DNA from 2 places in the Exiguobacterium sp. s130 genome. Region 1 is predicted to be linked to the other one. Evidence: riboswitches for the same ligand, from Rfam matches in the RefSeq annotation. Region 1 holds a riboswitch; the other holds the start of a gene.
The links. A riboswitch is a leader RNA that binds a small molecule or an ion and turns the genes downstream of it on or off. The one in region 1 is predicted to bind FMN.

Region 1 (7,175 bases):
ATAACGAATCGCCGCCCCGATCGCGCCACCCGTAATTGCTTCGCTTGAGAACGTGCTACTGAAGATCGTCGAAATCGCACCTGGAATCAAGTCATAGTTCATGACGAGAATCAGTAATCCACTTCCAACATAGAAGAAAATCATAAACGGAACAAACAAACTAACAACTTTTCCGATTGATTTGACCCCACCAAGAATGACGACGCCTGTCAGTACCATCAATACGATCCCCGTCACATAAAGTGGCACATCGAACGTTGATTTCATCGCGAGGGCGACCGAGTTCGTCTGGACCCCGTTCCCGATCCCGAACGCAGCGATTGAAGCGAATGCGGCAAACAAGACACCCAGCCATTTCTGCTTCAGCCCACGCTCGAGATAATACATTGGCCCCCCTGCCATCTGTCCATTTTCATCAACGACACGGTACTTGACGGCAAGGATTGCTTCCGCATACTTCGTCGCCATCCCGAATAGACCGGACAACCACATCCAAACGATCGCACCCGGTCCGCCGAGGACGACGGCGGTTGCGACACCAACGATATTCCCCGTACCGACGGTCGCAGCCAGTGCCGTCATCAATGCTTGAAAGTGACTGATGTCGCCTTCCGACTTATCGTCCTGATGCTTTGAAAACGCGAGCTTCAGCGCATACGGTAGTTTGGTAATTTGAATGAATCCTAAGCGAATCGTCAAATAAATCCCCGTACCGACCAACAGAATAAGTAACGGTGGTCCCCAAACAAGATTGGACACCATACTGATCCAGTCACTAAATGAATTTCCCATTCGTGTTACCTCCCTTTATGAAATATGTAGTTCTTTACCATTTTTTCAGAATTTACTGATAATTGTCAAACTATTTTTTATGAAACTATTTTGATACTTCTTCATTTCAATAATATGCAACTAGTTGTGATTCATACTTCACCGTCTCGGAACAACTGACGAAATCGTGACATTTAATAATCAATAGGCTAAGAATAACGGAGCAACGATCACGGATACCGTTAACACAGCACACATCCTCCTGTTCACTACGATCGAACATTTGAATGCCGCGTCCGGTGAGGTGCTGTCCTTCATCGATACGAAAGTCGTCAATGACAAGATTTATTCAAAGCTATCTCGATTCAATACTAGGATGACGCTCAAGCATTCCGCGATATGCACGAACAGATTTCCGTCAGTCAAAAACAGACGGAAGCACTAAAAGAAGTTCTTCGTCAAAAAGTCCCCTCATCTTCATGGAAGAGAGGGGACTTCGATGTTTATTGTGCTGCACCTGTGAGCGGTTGTGCATCTTTTGCTTCCGCAGGTAATTTGATTTCGCTGATCTCATTGAATTTTGAGAACGTCGACTCGTTCTTCATATTGAACTCGGTATCTTTTTCAATCGCAAACACCATGTCCATATCGAGTGATTTCGGATAGAATGTTTTCGCATCATACGTCATCGTGTAATTCATTTTCTTGTAATCGATGCTGTCCATCGCATCTTTCATCTGTGCCATCTGTCCTGTCTGCTCGAGCGAATCCTTCATGAACGCTTTGAGGTCGTCCCCTTTTAGTTTGACGTCGATTTGATAAACGTCACCCTCTTTTTTGGCGGTCCAGTTGTCTTTGTACTTTTTCAGTAGCTTGAGATTTTGATCCGTCGATGCCGATGACTCCATCGCCTCGACCATATCACCTAGCTCCGAGACATCTTGAACGAGCCATTGTCCGTTTTGCGATAGATACATCTTATCGTCGACGATATAGCTCTCGATCGACATGTCCTTACCGTTTTGTGGATTTTTCATCGTCATCGTCTGGTGCATCGTAAGCGGCTTCTGGATGATATCAGCTGATACCTTCTGATCTACTGCCATCTCACCTGCTTTTGAATTGACTGTCCCTTCCATGTGGAACGATTTAATATCTTTTTGAGCGGCTGTCGCTTTATTCAGTAATTCCGTATTCGAGAGTTCCCCCGACTTCGTCGAACCAGACCCACTGCCACTACCCGAATCTGTCTGCCCATCTTGACATCCAGCTAATCCAATCGATGCTGCGACGATCCCAGCTGCTACCCACCTTGTTTTCTTCATATTCATTTCCTCCTTTATAAGCGTTACCCTGATTTACGAAAAACATTGGGAAATGTTTCAAAGTTTCTTTATTACATCATTACCGTTCTTCTTCAAAACAAATCCTCATATTTCAAATCTACTATTCTTTTTTTGAAATTTGATTTATCACCTGCAAAATGTCCACAAAAAAATAGGATGACGGAAACTTCCGTCACCCTATCCTTATTTCGTTAGATCGTGCGTAAAAGATTCGCCATCTCAATCGCGGAAACGGCAGCTTCGTATCCTTTATTTCCAGCTTTCGTACCGGCACGTTCGACCGCTTGCTCGATCGAATCCGTCGTCAGGACACCGAAGATGATGGGTACGCCTGTATCACGCGACGCACTCGCGACACCTTTCGCGACTTCGTTACAGACATAGTCATAATGTGATGTTGCTCCGCGGATGACGGCTCCGAGTGTGATGACCGCATCATACTTACCGCTTTTCGCTAACTTTTCCGCAACGAGTGGAATTTCAAATGCTCCAGGAACCCATGCTGTATCCACAGCATCCGCCGCAACACCGTGACGACGGAACGCGTCGTTTGCTCCTCCGACGAGTTTTGATGTGATCAATTCATTAAAACGTGCTGCGACGATTGCGACGCGTAGTCCTTCTCCTGTTAAGAAACCTTCGTAAATCATGATGTGTGTCCTCCTTGGATATCGAGCCAGTGCCCGAGTTTCGTTTGTTTTGTTTTCAGATAACGCTGATTTTCCGGTTCAACGGGTACTTGATGGGGAACACGTTCGATGACTTCAATCCCCTCTTGCTCGAGCACCCGTTGTTTGTCTGGATTGTTCGTCATCAAGCGAATCTTCGTCACGCCAAGATCACGCAACATGTTGGCCGCGACCGTATAATCACGCATGTCCGTCGGATAACCGAGTGCATGGTTCGCTTCGACTGTATCGAGTCCTTGTTCCTGCAACTCGTACGCTTTCAACTTCGCCATCAGACCGATGCCGCGTCCTTCCTGACGTAGATACAAGACGGCTCCACCCTCTCGTTCGATCCGCTCAAGTGCCGCATCGAGTTGTGGACCACAATCGCAACGTTTCGAACCAAAGACGTCGCCCGTCAGACATTCCGAGTGCAGACGGACGAGCATCCCATCGTGCGCTTCACCGGATAAGACGGCGACATGTTCTTTCTTATCTTGCGTCGTATAGCCGACCATCCGGAAAGCTCCGAATGTCGTCGGAAGCAACACTTCCGCTTCCCGCGTCAATGGACGCTCGAGATACGCGACGAGTGCCTCGATCGTGATCAGTTTTAAGTCGTGTTCTTCCTTATAGAGAAGCAAATCATCCACCCGTGCCATCGTGCCATCTTCCTTGATGATTTCACAAATGACGGCAATCTCATCGCTACCGGCAAGACGGGCAAGGTCAAGACCTGCTTCCGTATGTCCGCGTCGTTCCCGAACACCGCCCTCTTTTGCGATCAACGGGAAGATGTGACCCGGTCGTTTGAAGCGCTCCGGTCCATCCGTCCGCATCCGCTGGATCGTCAGTGAACGCTCTTCGGCACTGATGCCGGTCTTCGCTTCTTCATGATCGATGCTGAGCGTGAACGCCGTACCGTGCGGGTCCGTATTATTGTCCGTCATCGGCGAAAGATGTAATCGTTCTGCCACATGTGGACTAACCGGAACACAGACGAGCCCTTTTCCATACGTGATCATGAAGTTGATGTTTTCTGCTGTCGCGTGTTCTGCGAGCATGACGAGATCGCCTTCATTCTCACGATCCTCGTCATCACAGACGATGATCGGTCGTCCGTTTTTCAAATCTTCTATTGCGTCTTCAATCAAGTCGAATCCGTTCATTACATGTCGCCTCCTAAGAATGCTGCCCAGTCCGTCTGCTTCTCATGCTGCGTGAAATGATAGAGATGTTTCGCCATCATGTCACACTCGATATTGACGACTGCACCACTTGCCAATCGATCAAACGTCGTCACTTGACGGGAGTGCGGAATCAATGAAATCGAGATCGTTTCCGGCGTGACGCGTTGCAAGGTCAGGCTCGTGCCGTTGATCGCGATTGATCCTTTTGGAATGCAATACTTTTGCCACGATTCGACATCAAACGTGTACACCATCGCTTCTCCGTCCGGTCGCCGACTGATTAGTCGTGCCGTCCCGTCGATGTGCCCACTGACGAAATGTCCGCCGAACCGACCGTCTGCCGGCATCGCCCGTTCTAGTTGCAGCGGGTTTCCGACCCGGTACGTGCCGAGTGCTGTCGAACGGATCGTGTCATGGACAGCATCCGCCGTAAAACCGGTTGGGCTCATTGACGTGACCGTCAAACAAATCCCGTCGACGGCGATGCTGTCACCAATCTTTGTTCCTTCGAGCACCCGGTGCGCTTCGATTTCAAGTGCTAATCCATTCGGTCGCGGAATCTTTCGTTTTAAGGTCCCGACTTCTTCAATCAATCCGGTGAACATATCGTCTCCTCCTTTCGGATGTACGTCAGATGGAGATCCGGTCCGACCATTTCAATCTGATCGATTTGAAAACGTTCTTCGATATCATGTCGTCCGTTCCAGGCAGTCCCTTCAAAAATCGACGGGGCTTGGTAGACTTCAATCCGATCGACGAGATCTGCTTCAAAGAATGCGGATTGAATCGTCGGTCCACCTTCAATCAAAACGCTGCAGATGTCTTGTTCGTATAAGCGTTTAAGAATCGCTTCCGGCGTCTCATATTCACCGACGAGCACCGTCACTTGATCATGACTTATCCGAGGAACACTCGTCAGCCAGTACGTTGGATTTTTTCCATCGCAAAAGACTTGCGCGGTCTCTGGCACCCGACCACGGCGATCGACGATTACTCGAATCGGCTCGATGCCTGACACTGCGCGTAAAGTCAGTGCTGGATCATCGACGAGCACCGTTTCACTTCCGACGAGGATCGCATCATGGCGACCACGCAGGGCGCGACCATTCGCGCGTGCTTCTTCTGACGTGATCCAGCGCTGTTCCCCCGTTGCCGCGATCCCGTTCATCGTCTGAGCGATTTTGACGGTCACGGTCGGACGTTTCCGTTCGATCGTTTTCCAAAATGTCTCGTAGAGGACTTCCGCTTCATGCCGTAACAAGCCGACTTCGACTTCGATTCCCGCGTCTTGAAGCCGTTTGATCCCTGAACCAGCGACAATCGCATGTTTGTCTTCCGTTGCGACGAAAACCCGTTTGATCCCGGCTTGTAGAATCGCTTCCGTACATGGTGGTGTCTTACCATGATGGTTGCATGGCTCGAGCGTCACGTAGAGATCAGCACCACGGGCGGCCTCTCCTGCCATTCGCAAGGCTTCGACTTCCGCGTGCGGACCACCGGCAAACCGGTGCGCACCAAAACCGATGATGCGTCCTTGTTTGACGATGACACAGCCGACACTTGGATTCGGACTTGTTTGTCCGTTTAACATATGTGCTAATTGCATAGCATAACTCATCATCTGTGACATCGCGTTCGCTCCTTTCAAATAAAAAAGACGCCCCTTGAAAAAGGGGCGTCTGTATAGAAGGGTTCACGAAATACACGGTTCGCCTTCTGCTTTTTTGCATGCAGAAAGAGACCATCTCCTGAAAACATTTTTTCAGAAAACAGCTTGAATCGCGTCGTTTCGTTCTTCTCCCATCCGGACTTTACCGTCGGCCCTGGAATCTCACCAAGTCAGCCATGATGCGTACATCACGGGTCGCGGGCTCGTCGATCGATCGATCGCATCACCGCCGGTTGGGATTTTCACCCTACCCCGAAGAACTGGATTATTGAGTTATACAACTTTAGCCTAGCATATCTTTTTCAAGAAAACAAAGCGCAAATGTTTCGGTCTTGGCTCTTTTATGATTTCGTCCCACTTTTGTTACCCCTCCCCAATTCGTGATCGACTGGATACTAAAAACGACTGGAGCACCTGATATCAGTGCGTCCAGTCATTGTGTTCCGGTTACAAATACCCGTTCTTCCGGTCGTGGAATTCTTGGGCAATCGCTCCGCGTGTCCGTTCATCAGCGAGGACGCGAAGTGCTGTCCGTGCGAGGATTTTAGCGCCTGCGATCAACGCTTCATCCCCCGCTTCCGAACGGGCTGCTTCTTTGAATGCTTCTGTATGGGCGACGAGATCGTCCGGACCAATCTTGATATACGGATGGATTGTCGGGATGACTTGACTGATGTTACCCGCGTCCGTCGATCCAAGCCCCGGTCGTTCGTCGAGGTGCACGATTTGCCCAAGCGCCTCTGCTTCTTCTTGGAAGAGACGATCAAACGTCCGGTTGAAGACGAGATTGTCGACTTCATTTTGGAAAGCGATGACGTCAAGCGTCGCCCCGGTCGCAAGTGCCGCACCTTGCGCGACCGCTTTGACTTTCTCGGTGACGGCATTCAGCCGTTCCCGGGTCGTCGCCCGGATGAAGAAACGTGCTTTTGCGTATTCCGGAATGATGTTCGGCGCATCGCCACCATGCGTGATGATCCCGTGGATCCGAACATCGTCCGGTAACTGCTGACGTAAGGCGTTGATCCCATTGAAGAGCTGAATGACAGCGTCGAGAGCGTTGATGCCTTCTTCCGGTGTCGCCGCTGCGTGCGCGGGACGACCCGTAAAAGCGAAATCGAGCGGATCGACCGCAAGCGAAGAACCCGTGATCCGCGTTTGTCCCGACGGATGGACCATTAAGGCCGCATCGATTCCTTCAAGCAACTGGTGTTTGACGAAACTGCCTTTCGCACTTCCGTTCGGCCCACCTTCTTCGGCTGGCGTTCCAAGCACGACGACACTCCCGCCGACTTCATCAAGCACTTTGCTGAGCGCGATTGCTGCCGCAACACTCGTCGTGCCGATGATGTTATGTCCGCACGCGTGACCGATGCCTGGCAACGCATCATACTCAGCAAGAAAGGCAATCGTCGCGCCTGGTCGGTCGCTCGACTTCTTCGCGAAGAACGCGGTATCGTGCCCCGCGACACCGAGTTCTACCGTAAAACCTTCCGCCGTTAGACGCTCTGCATGTAGTCGCGAAGCAAAGAAT
Region 2 (7,175 bases), 380 kb from region 1:
AGTGATCGTGACGCGGGCGATCCTGCATGATGACCGTGACGTCCTCAATCCGTTTATTGTTGTATTGAGCTGCTTTTTCGATGATGACTTCAAGTGGATCGTCGAGTGAGACGTGCCCTTTCAAGTTCGGTCCGACTGTTAATTTATCCATATACATATCAGGTGCGTGGAGCAGGGCACCTTGATCGGCGACGGCGATGACGACCATCGCATTACCGAGACCTTTGGCAACGATGTTCGTACCTTCGAGCGGATCGACGGCGATATCAACGATTGGACCATTCGCTGTTCCGACACGTTCACCGATGAAGAGCATTGGTGCTTCGTCAAGTTCACCTTCACCGATGACGACCGTTCCGTTCATGTTGACCGTGTTCAAGACTTCGCGCATCGCAGTCGTTGCTGCGTCATCCGCTTCATTTTTCTTACCGCGACCAATCCATTGAGCAGAAGCTAGTGCTGCTGCTTCCGTAGCGCGTACGATTTCCAGTGCGAGTTCCCGTTCCATGTATATAACCTCCACGTCACCAATGTGACATACTATTTTCAGCAAAAATCTAAATTGAGGATAACACATTTGGGAATGTGATGCAAATGACCTTTCTGCTTTTCAGGATTGCCGGATAACGATAAAATGGAGGATGTGAGGGGGAATGAAGATGTATTTCGTCAATCGTCAAAAAATCGAAGAGACGGTCGTCTGTTATGAGACGGCACTTCGACAAAGTAAGGAAGTTACGGGGGATCCGGTGACGACGGCACTGGCTATGGAACGGATCGGTTTTTTAGTCATCGAAAGTGTCATCGACATCGGAAACAGTATGATTGATGGATTCATCATGCGGGATCCGGGAAGTTATGAAGATATCATTCTCATTTTAGAAGATGAGAAGGTCATCGATGGACCGCTCGCGACGAGTCTGAAGAAGCTCGTTGCGTTACGTACGTTGATCGTCCGATCATTCACACAGTCGAGTATGGCGGAGATTCGGGCGGTACTTGAGACAGAGGAAGCAGAACTACGTCGTTTCCCGGAAGCGATTCGCCGGTATATCGAGACAGAACTCGGACCGGTGTCTGCATTTTTACCAAACGAGGAGTGAGTCAGGATGAAGGCAAAAGGCTATTTATTTGATTTAGATGGAACGATGTATAACGGAACGGAACCGGTAAAAGAAGCGGTCGATTTCGTCAATCGTCTGCAAGCAGAGGGCATTCCGTACTTGTTCGTGACGAATAACGCGTCGATGACGGCAGAAGCTGTGGCGGAGAAACTACGCGGGATGGGTGTTCATTCCGATGCGAAACACGTCTTGACGAGTGCGATGGCGACTGGTCGTTATATTGCTGCCCTGTCACCAAAAGCGCGCGTCTATGCGATCGGAGAAACAGGACTGATCGACGCGCTTGAACGAGAAGGGTTAGACGTCGTCGCAACCGAAGCGGCAGATTACGTCGTCATCGGACTCGATCGTCAGATCACGTATGAAAAACTCGCTGTTGGTGCACTTGCGATTCGTGCCGGTGCTCGTTTCATCTCGACGAACGGAGACATCGCGATTCCGACCGAACGTGGTTTCCTGCCAGGTAATGGTGCCTTGACGTCCGTCCTGCGCGTGACGACGGAGAAGGAACCGTTCTTCATCGGCAAACCGGAACCGGTCATGGTCGATATCGCAACGGAGATGATTGGTCTGTCAAAAGAAGACGTCATCATGGTCGGGGATAACTACCATACGGATATCCTATTCGGAATCAATGGAGGCATCCGGACGATGCACGTCAATTCTGGCGTCCACACACCCGTCTTCATTCAAGGGCAGGATCGTCAACCGACATACATGGTCGATACGTTAGCCGAATGGATTCTATGAATCAAAAAATCCCGAACGAGAATTCGTTCGGGATTTCATGTATTAGAAGACTTGTTCGACTTCGACGACGCCAGCGACTTCTTCAAGAAGGGCACGTTCGATACCGGCCTTCAATGTGATCGTTGAACTTGGGCAGCTACCACAAGCTCCCATCAAACGGAGTTTTACGATTCCGTCTTCTACATCTACGAGTTCAACGTCTCCTCCATCACGAAGAAGGAACGGACGCAATTTTTCAAGAACTTCATTCACTTGATCAAACATTTCCATGCGTAAACACATCCTTTCGTATAGTTTCATTGTAACAGGGTTGAAAAATGTTCTCAATCTGGAAAACTTGTATACTAAAGAGGAGAGAATTGAAAAGGGGGACTTCAAGATGGAAATCACGGTTTATGGAACAGCGGTCACCTGTCCGAGTTGTGTCGGGGCACCCAGCTCGGAAGAGACATTCAGTTGGCTACAAGCTGTCCTCGGACGGAAATATGAGCAAGCGATGACGCTACGCTATGTCGATTTCGAGACAGCAACATCAGATCAATGGACGGAAGCGCTAAAAGAGGATGTCTATTTTTATCCACTGATCGTGCTTGATGATGAGATGATTGACGAGGGGTACATCAAACTGAAGACGATTACGGAAGCGATTGATGCAAAGTTAAGTCAGACGGGGTGAACGAAGAAGAGGTATCCCAAAGCTTGGGACACCTCTTTTGCTCATTTAATCTTTTTGTGTTTCCATAAGACACCGGACTTCAAGAGACGTGGGACTTTCCCCGTCAATGCTTGCTTGCCCATGACGATCCCGAAACCGTCTGATTTTCCGAGTGAACCGAGCATCCCGCGCAGTTTAATTTCTGGCAGCTTCGGTAATTTCTTTCCTTGCCACTTGGCTTGTAAGACATCGACGACTTGTTCTGCCTGATGTTCTGCGAGTTGACCACTTGGTGCATATGGTAGACTTGCACAATCACCGATGACGAAGACGTTATCGTATTCCGGTACGTGATGATGTTCCGTCAATTTGATCCGACCGCCACTATCCGCAGCAAAGCCGAGATCGCGTACAACTTTGACCGGCTGCGTACCAGCTGTCCAAATCGTTAAGTCGGATGGATACGTATCGTCGCCGTTTCGCACATCGTCCGCTGTGACGAGCGTGACATTCGAGTTGTTGATGACTTCAACGTCATGTTCCTCGAACCATTCCTGAACGTAAGACGAGACTTTATCGGATAAGAACGACAAGACGGATGGACCGCGGTCGAATAGACGAATCGTCAAATCCTTCCGGCTCTCATGTAGTTCACTGGCGAGTTCGACACCAGATAGACCAGCACCGACGATCGAGACGACTGACCCCGGTGACAGACCACAGATCGCTTGTTGTGTCTTCCGTGATTCTTCTAGTGTCTGGATGCTATATGTAAATTCTTGAGCACCCGGAATGTTGTGGTATTTATCCTCGCAACCGAGGGCGATGATTAAGTCATCATAGAATAATTCTGATCCGTCCTGCAGATGGACTGTATTCGTCTCTGGTGAGATTTTGATGACATGTCCATATTTATAGGTAAGATGTTTCCCCTCCGGAAATTCAATCCGGACATCCCGATCTGATAATGTACCTGCTGCGAGTGCGTAGTATTCCGTTTTGAGTGCGTGGTACGGTAGACGGTCGACGAGCGTGACGGCAACTTCCTCGTCCTTGAATCGCTCACAAATCCGCATTCCACCATAACCTCCGCCGAGTACGATCAATTGCTTCATAACGTAAAATCCCCCTTAGTTCCCCTAAATCAGTCTGACCTTGTATAATACGACATGAGGCAGGTCGTTTCCTGCTTGAAGGAGGAAAAAAAGTGAATCCGATTATTGAATTTTGTATTAGTAACTTAGCGGCTGGTACACAGGTCGTCATGGAGCAACTTGAACGTGACCCGAATGTTGACGTCGTCGAATACGGTTGCCTTGGTTATTGCGGGATTTGTTCGCTTGACCATTTTTGTCTCGTAGATGGTGAGACCGTCGTAGGTGAAACGCCGGAAGAGTTGCTTGAAAAGATTTACCTGAAAATCGAAGAGAATGAGCTGTGAGCACGGACAGCCAAAAAATCCCCTCGTTCGTCTGAACGAGGGGATTCGTGTCCGTCAGCGGGCGCAGCTTTTCGGATCAGGCAGATTGTTGACGGCGCATCATCCATGGGCGTAGTTTCAAGAACAACGGAATGAAGAGTGCCGAGATGAACAAGGCCTTGATGACGTTAAACGGTAAGATACCGGCTGTGATCGCTGTCCATTTGACAGCTGGATCCGCCATGTAATCCATACCGAGGAACCATGCATACGCTGGAAGGATCAAGATATAGTTGAGGATCGCAAGACCGAGTGCCATCGTGATCGTACCAGCGACGAGACCAGTTGCGAGACCTTGTGTTGATTTCTTTTTGTGGTAGAACCAGCTGACAGGTAGTACGAATGCGACGCCTGCAGCGAAGTTCGCGAATTCTCCGACCGGAACACCACTTCCGCGGAAGATGTAGTATAACACGTTCTTCAATGCTTCGACGATGACACCTGCGACCGGTGAGAACATGATCGCTGCGACAAGAGCAGGAACATCACTGAAGTCGATCTTCAGATAGTTTGGTAAGAACGGTAGTGGAAAATTGATAAGCATAAGAACAAACGAGATTGAACCTAACATTGACAGAGTGACCATTTTTTGTGTGCGTTTCATACGAGTATTGTCTCCTTTTGCTCGTTCCTCTCGATGAAGTATTGGCATGACTGCGACCATAAAGAAACCCCCATTGATGAGATCAACAGGGGAGAAGTCCGCATTAAATAAACCTAATCGATTATTGCAAAATCGATCAAATTCAAACTCATGCCGCCATCTTCTCCCATCCAGACTGTACTGTCGGCTCCTGAATTACACAGAATCAGCAAATAGCGCCCTATTCGCTCGCGGGCTTCAACTTAAAAAGAGTTGTTTACCGCCGGTCGGGAATTTCACCCTGCCCTGAAGATGGAACGATTATTTTATTGTACATACCATTTATACAACGAATTCAAGATAGTTTCAAGCAACTAGGTTTCGATTCGCTCAGAAGTTGCGTATACTAAAGAAAAGGAAGGTGATGACATGATCCATTTAACGGAGGCAGCAGCGCTACAAGTCCAGGACATGATGGCGCAGGCACCAGCAGATGAACGAAATCTTCGGATGCTCGTCCAAGGTGGTGGATGTAGTGGTCTGTCGTACGGAATGGGATTCGATCAACAAAAAGAAACGGATCTCGTTTTTGAACAGCACGGCGTGACCGTCATCGTGGACGAAAAAGATTACCCGGTCGTCAAAGGACTGGAAATCGATTATAAACAGTCAATGCTTGGTGGCGGATTCACGATCACGAATCCGAATGCCATCGCAACATGCGGTTGCGGGACTTCGTTCCGGACGGCAACGAATGCCGGGACACCGGGTGGCTGTTAATGAATCCAATCGTGGACATCGTCCACGATTTTTTTATTGCCTGCAAACAGGAGACCTGCTCCATTGACTCGAAATATTTAAGAGAGTGAATGCTACTACGAATAGGGAGGGCTTCAGGATGAGAAAAGTATTGATCTTCGGGGGAACGCGCTATTTCGGACGCCGGCTTGCAATTCGTTTAGCCGATTCGGGGGATGATGTGACGATCGTCACACGGGGTGAGCATACTCCACCGGTCGCGAAGGGCTTGACATTTTTTAAAGGAGACCGGACGTCAAGTAGTACGATGAAGGATTTAAGCCAACAGCACTGGGATGTCATCTATGACAACATCTGCTTCACACCGTATCAAGCAAAGCTCGCGATCGACGCATTTGAAGGGAAAGTCGGACGCTACGTGTTGACGTCGACGATGTCTGTTTATGAAGACGGTGGTGCGAATATTTCGGAACGCGCCTACAATCCGTTTCCCGGGAAATATGATCTTGAGAAGGAACATGGGTATGGCGAAGGGAAGCGCCAAGCGGAGAGTTATTTCTTCCAACGGGCGACGTTCCCTGTCGTTGCCGTTCGTTTTCCTGTTGTCCTCGGACCAGACGATTATACGGAACGACTTGTCTTCCATATCAAACGGGCGCTTGACGGGCGTCCGATTATCGCTGAAAACAACTATGCGAAGATGGGCTACATCTCAAGTTACGAAGCCGCTGCCTTTTTGGAGTGGTGTGGTCGTTCGGAATTGACAGGACCGATCAACGCTGCGAGTGACGGCGTCCTAACGATTCAAGACCTGATGGATAAAATCGACCGTATTGCGGGAACGACGAGCCAAATCGTCGCAAAAGGAGAGGATGAATCGCCACTTGCGCCAGAACGCGATTTCTATATGGATACGACAGCTGCGAAAGAAGCGGGCTATCTGTTCCAACATATCGATGACTGGCTCGATCGTTTGATTGAAGAGGAGGTGCGTAATCACCAATGATGCAGTTGATAAAACCAACCCTCGCATGGGAGACAGAATACCGCGCCTTTTTAGAAGACTGGCGAAAGTCGGGCGAAACGATCGTGCCGGAAGCAGTCGGGGATACGTATGAACCACTGGGCGCTTATTTTGCGGAACTGAAGGAAATGGAGACAACGGTCAGACCGGGGCTCGTCACCCATTCGACGTACTGGATGGTCGACGGACAACGAATCGTCGGCGCGTTGAACTTCCGGCATGATTTGACGGAGAACTTGAAGTTGTACGGCGGACACATCGGATACGGCATCCGACCATCCGAGCGTCAGAAAGGGTATGCGACGACCGGGCTTCGTTTAGCGCTAGAAGAAGCACGGCAACGTGGACTCAATCAAGTGCTGTTGACGTGTGGCGTTGATAATGTAGCATCACGTCGTGTCATCTTAGCGAACGGCGGACGAGAAATTGAGCCGACTGTTCATAATGGACGCGAGACACGTCGCTTCATCATCCCATTATGAGAATTCGTGAAGCACGTCTTGAAGATGCGTCGACCATTGCGCGCGTTCATATCGATGTCTGGCGGGAGACGTATCAAGGGATCATCCCTGATTCTTATTTAGCACAGTTGTCTTACGCGAAACGGACGAAACAATGGGAGCAGGCGTTAGTCGATCAGCGCGTGTATGTTGTGGAGTTAGAAGACGAAGTCGTTGGCTTCGCGCAAGGTGGACCAAATCGAAGGGATGCGCGTGAAGGAGAACTCTACGCGATTTATGTTTTGCGAGCTTCTCAAGGGCAGGGGCTCGGGAAGGCATTGTTTCAACGTATCATCGAGG

Region 2: linked by a shared signal. The riboswitch ahead of HZS85_RS02325 (ECF transporter S component) and the one ahead of ribD (bifunctional diaminohydroxyphosphoribosylaminopyrimidine deaminase/5-amino-6-(5-phosphoribosylamino)uracil reductase RibD) in region 1 are both predicted to bind FMN.

Annotation. Positions count from the first base shown of each region.
Region 1 is NZ_JACSNI010000001.1:75,223-82,397, reverse strand. It holds gene HZS85_RS00455 (alanine/glycine:cation symporter family protein) at 1-792, opposite strand, end outside; gene HZS85_RS00450 (DUF6612 family protein) at 1,275-2,096, opposite strand; gene ribH (6,7-dimethyl-8-ribityllumazine synthase) at 2,309-2,767, opposite strand; gene ribA (GTP cyclohydrolase II) at 2,764-3,954, opposite strand; gene ribE (riboflavin synthase) at 3,954-4,580, opposite strand; gene ribD (bifunctional diaminohydroxyphosphoribosylaminopyrimidine deaminase/5-amino-6-(5-phosphoribosylamino)uracil reductase RibD) at 4,565-5,605, opposite strand; FMN riboswitch at 5,764-5,908, opposite strand; gene HZS85_RS00425 (M20 family metallopeptidase) at 6,092-7,175, opposite strand, start outside.
Region 2 is NZ_JACSNI010000001.1:454,859-462,033, forward strand. It holds gene glpX (class II fructose-bisphosphatase) at 1-508, opposite strand, end outside; gene HZS85_RS02295 (DUF86 domain-containing protein) at 660-1,103, shown strand; gene HZS85_RS02300 (TIGR01457 family HAD-type hydrolase) at 1,110-1,874, shown strand; gene HZS85_RS02305 (NifU family protein) at 1,917-2,144, opposite strand; gene HZS85_RS02310 (DUF1462 family protein) at 2,254-2,550, shown strand; gene HZS85_RS02315 (NAD(P)/FAD-dependent oxidoreductase) at 2,592-3,644, opposite strand; gene HZS85_RS02320 (YuzB family protein) at 3,737-3,970, shown strand; gene HZS85_RS02325 (ECF transporter S component) at 4,047-4,613, opposite strand; FMN riboswitch at 4,768-4,910, opposite strand; gene HZS85_RS02330 (HesB/IscA family protein) at 5,022-5,372, shown strand; gene HZS85_RS02335 (NAD-dependent epimerase/dehydratase family protein) at 5,491-6,357, shown strand; gene HZS85_RS02340 (GNAT family N-acetyltransferase) at 6,354-6,857, shown strand; gene HZS85_RS02345 (GNAT family N-acetyltransferase) at 6,854-7,175, shown strand, end outside.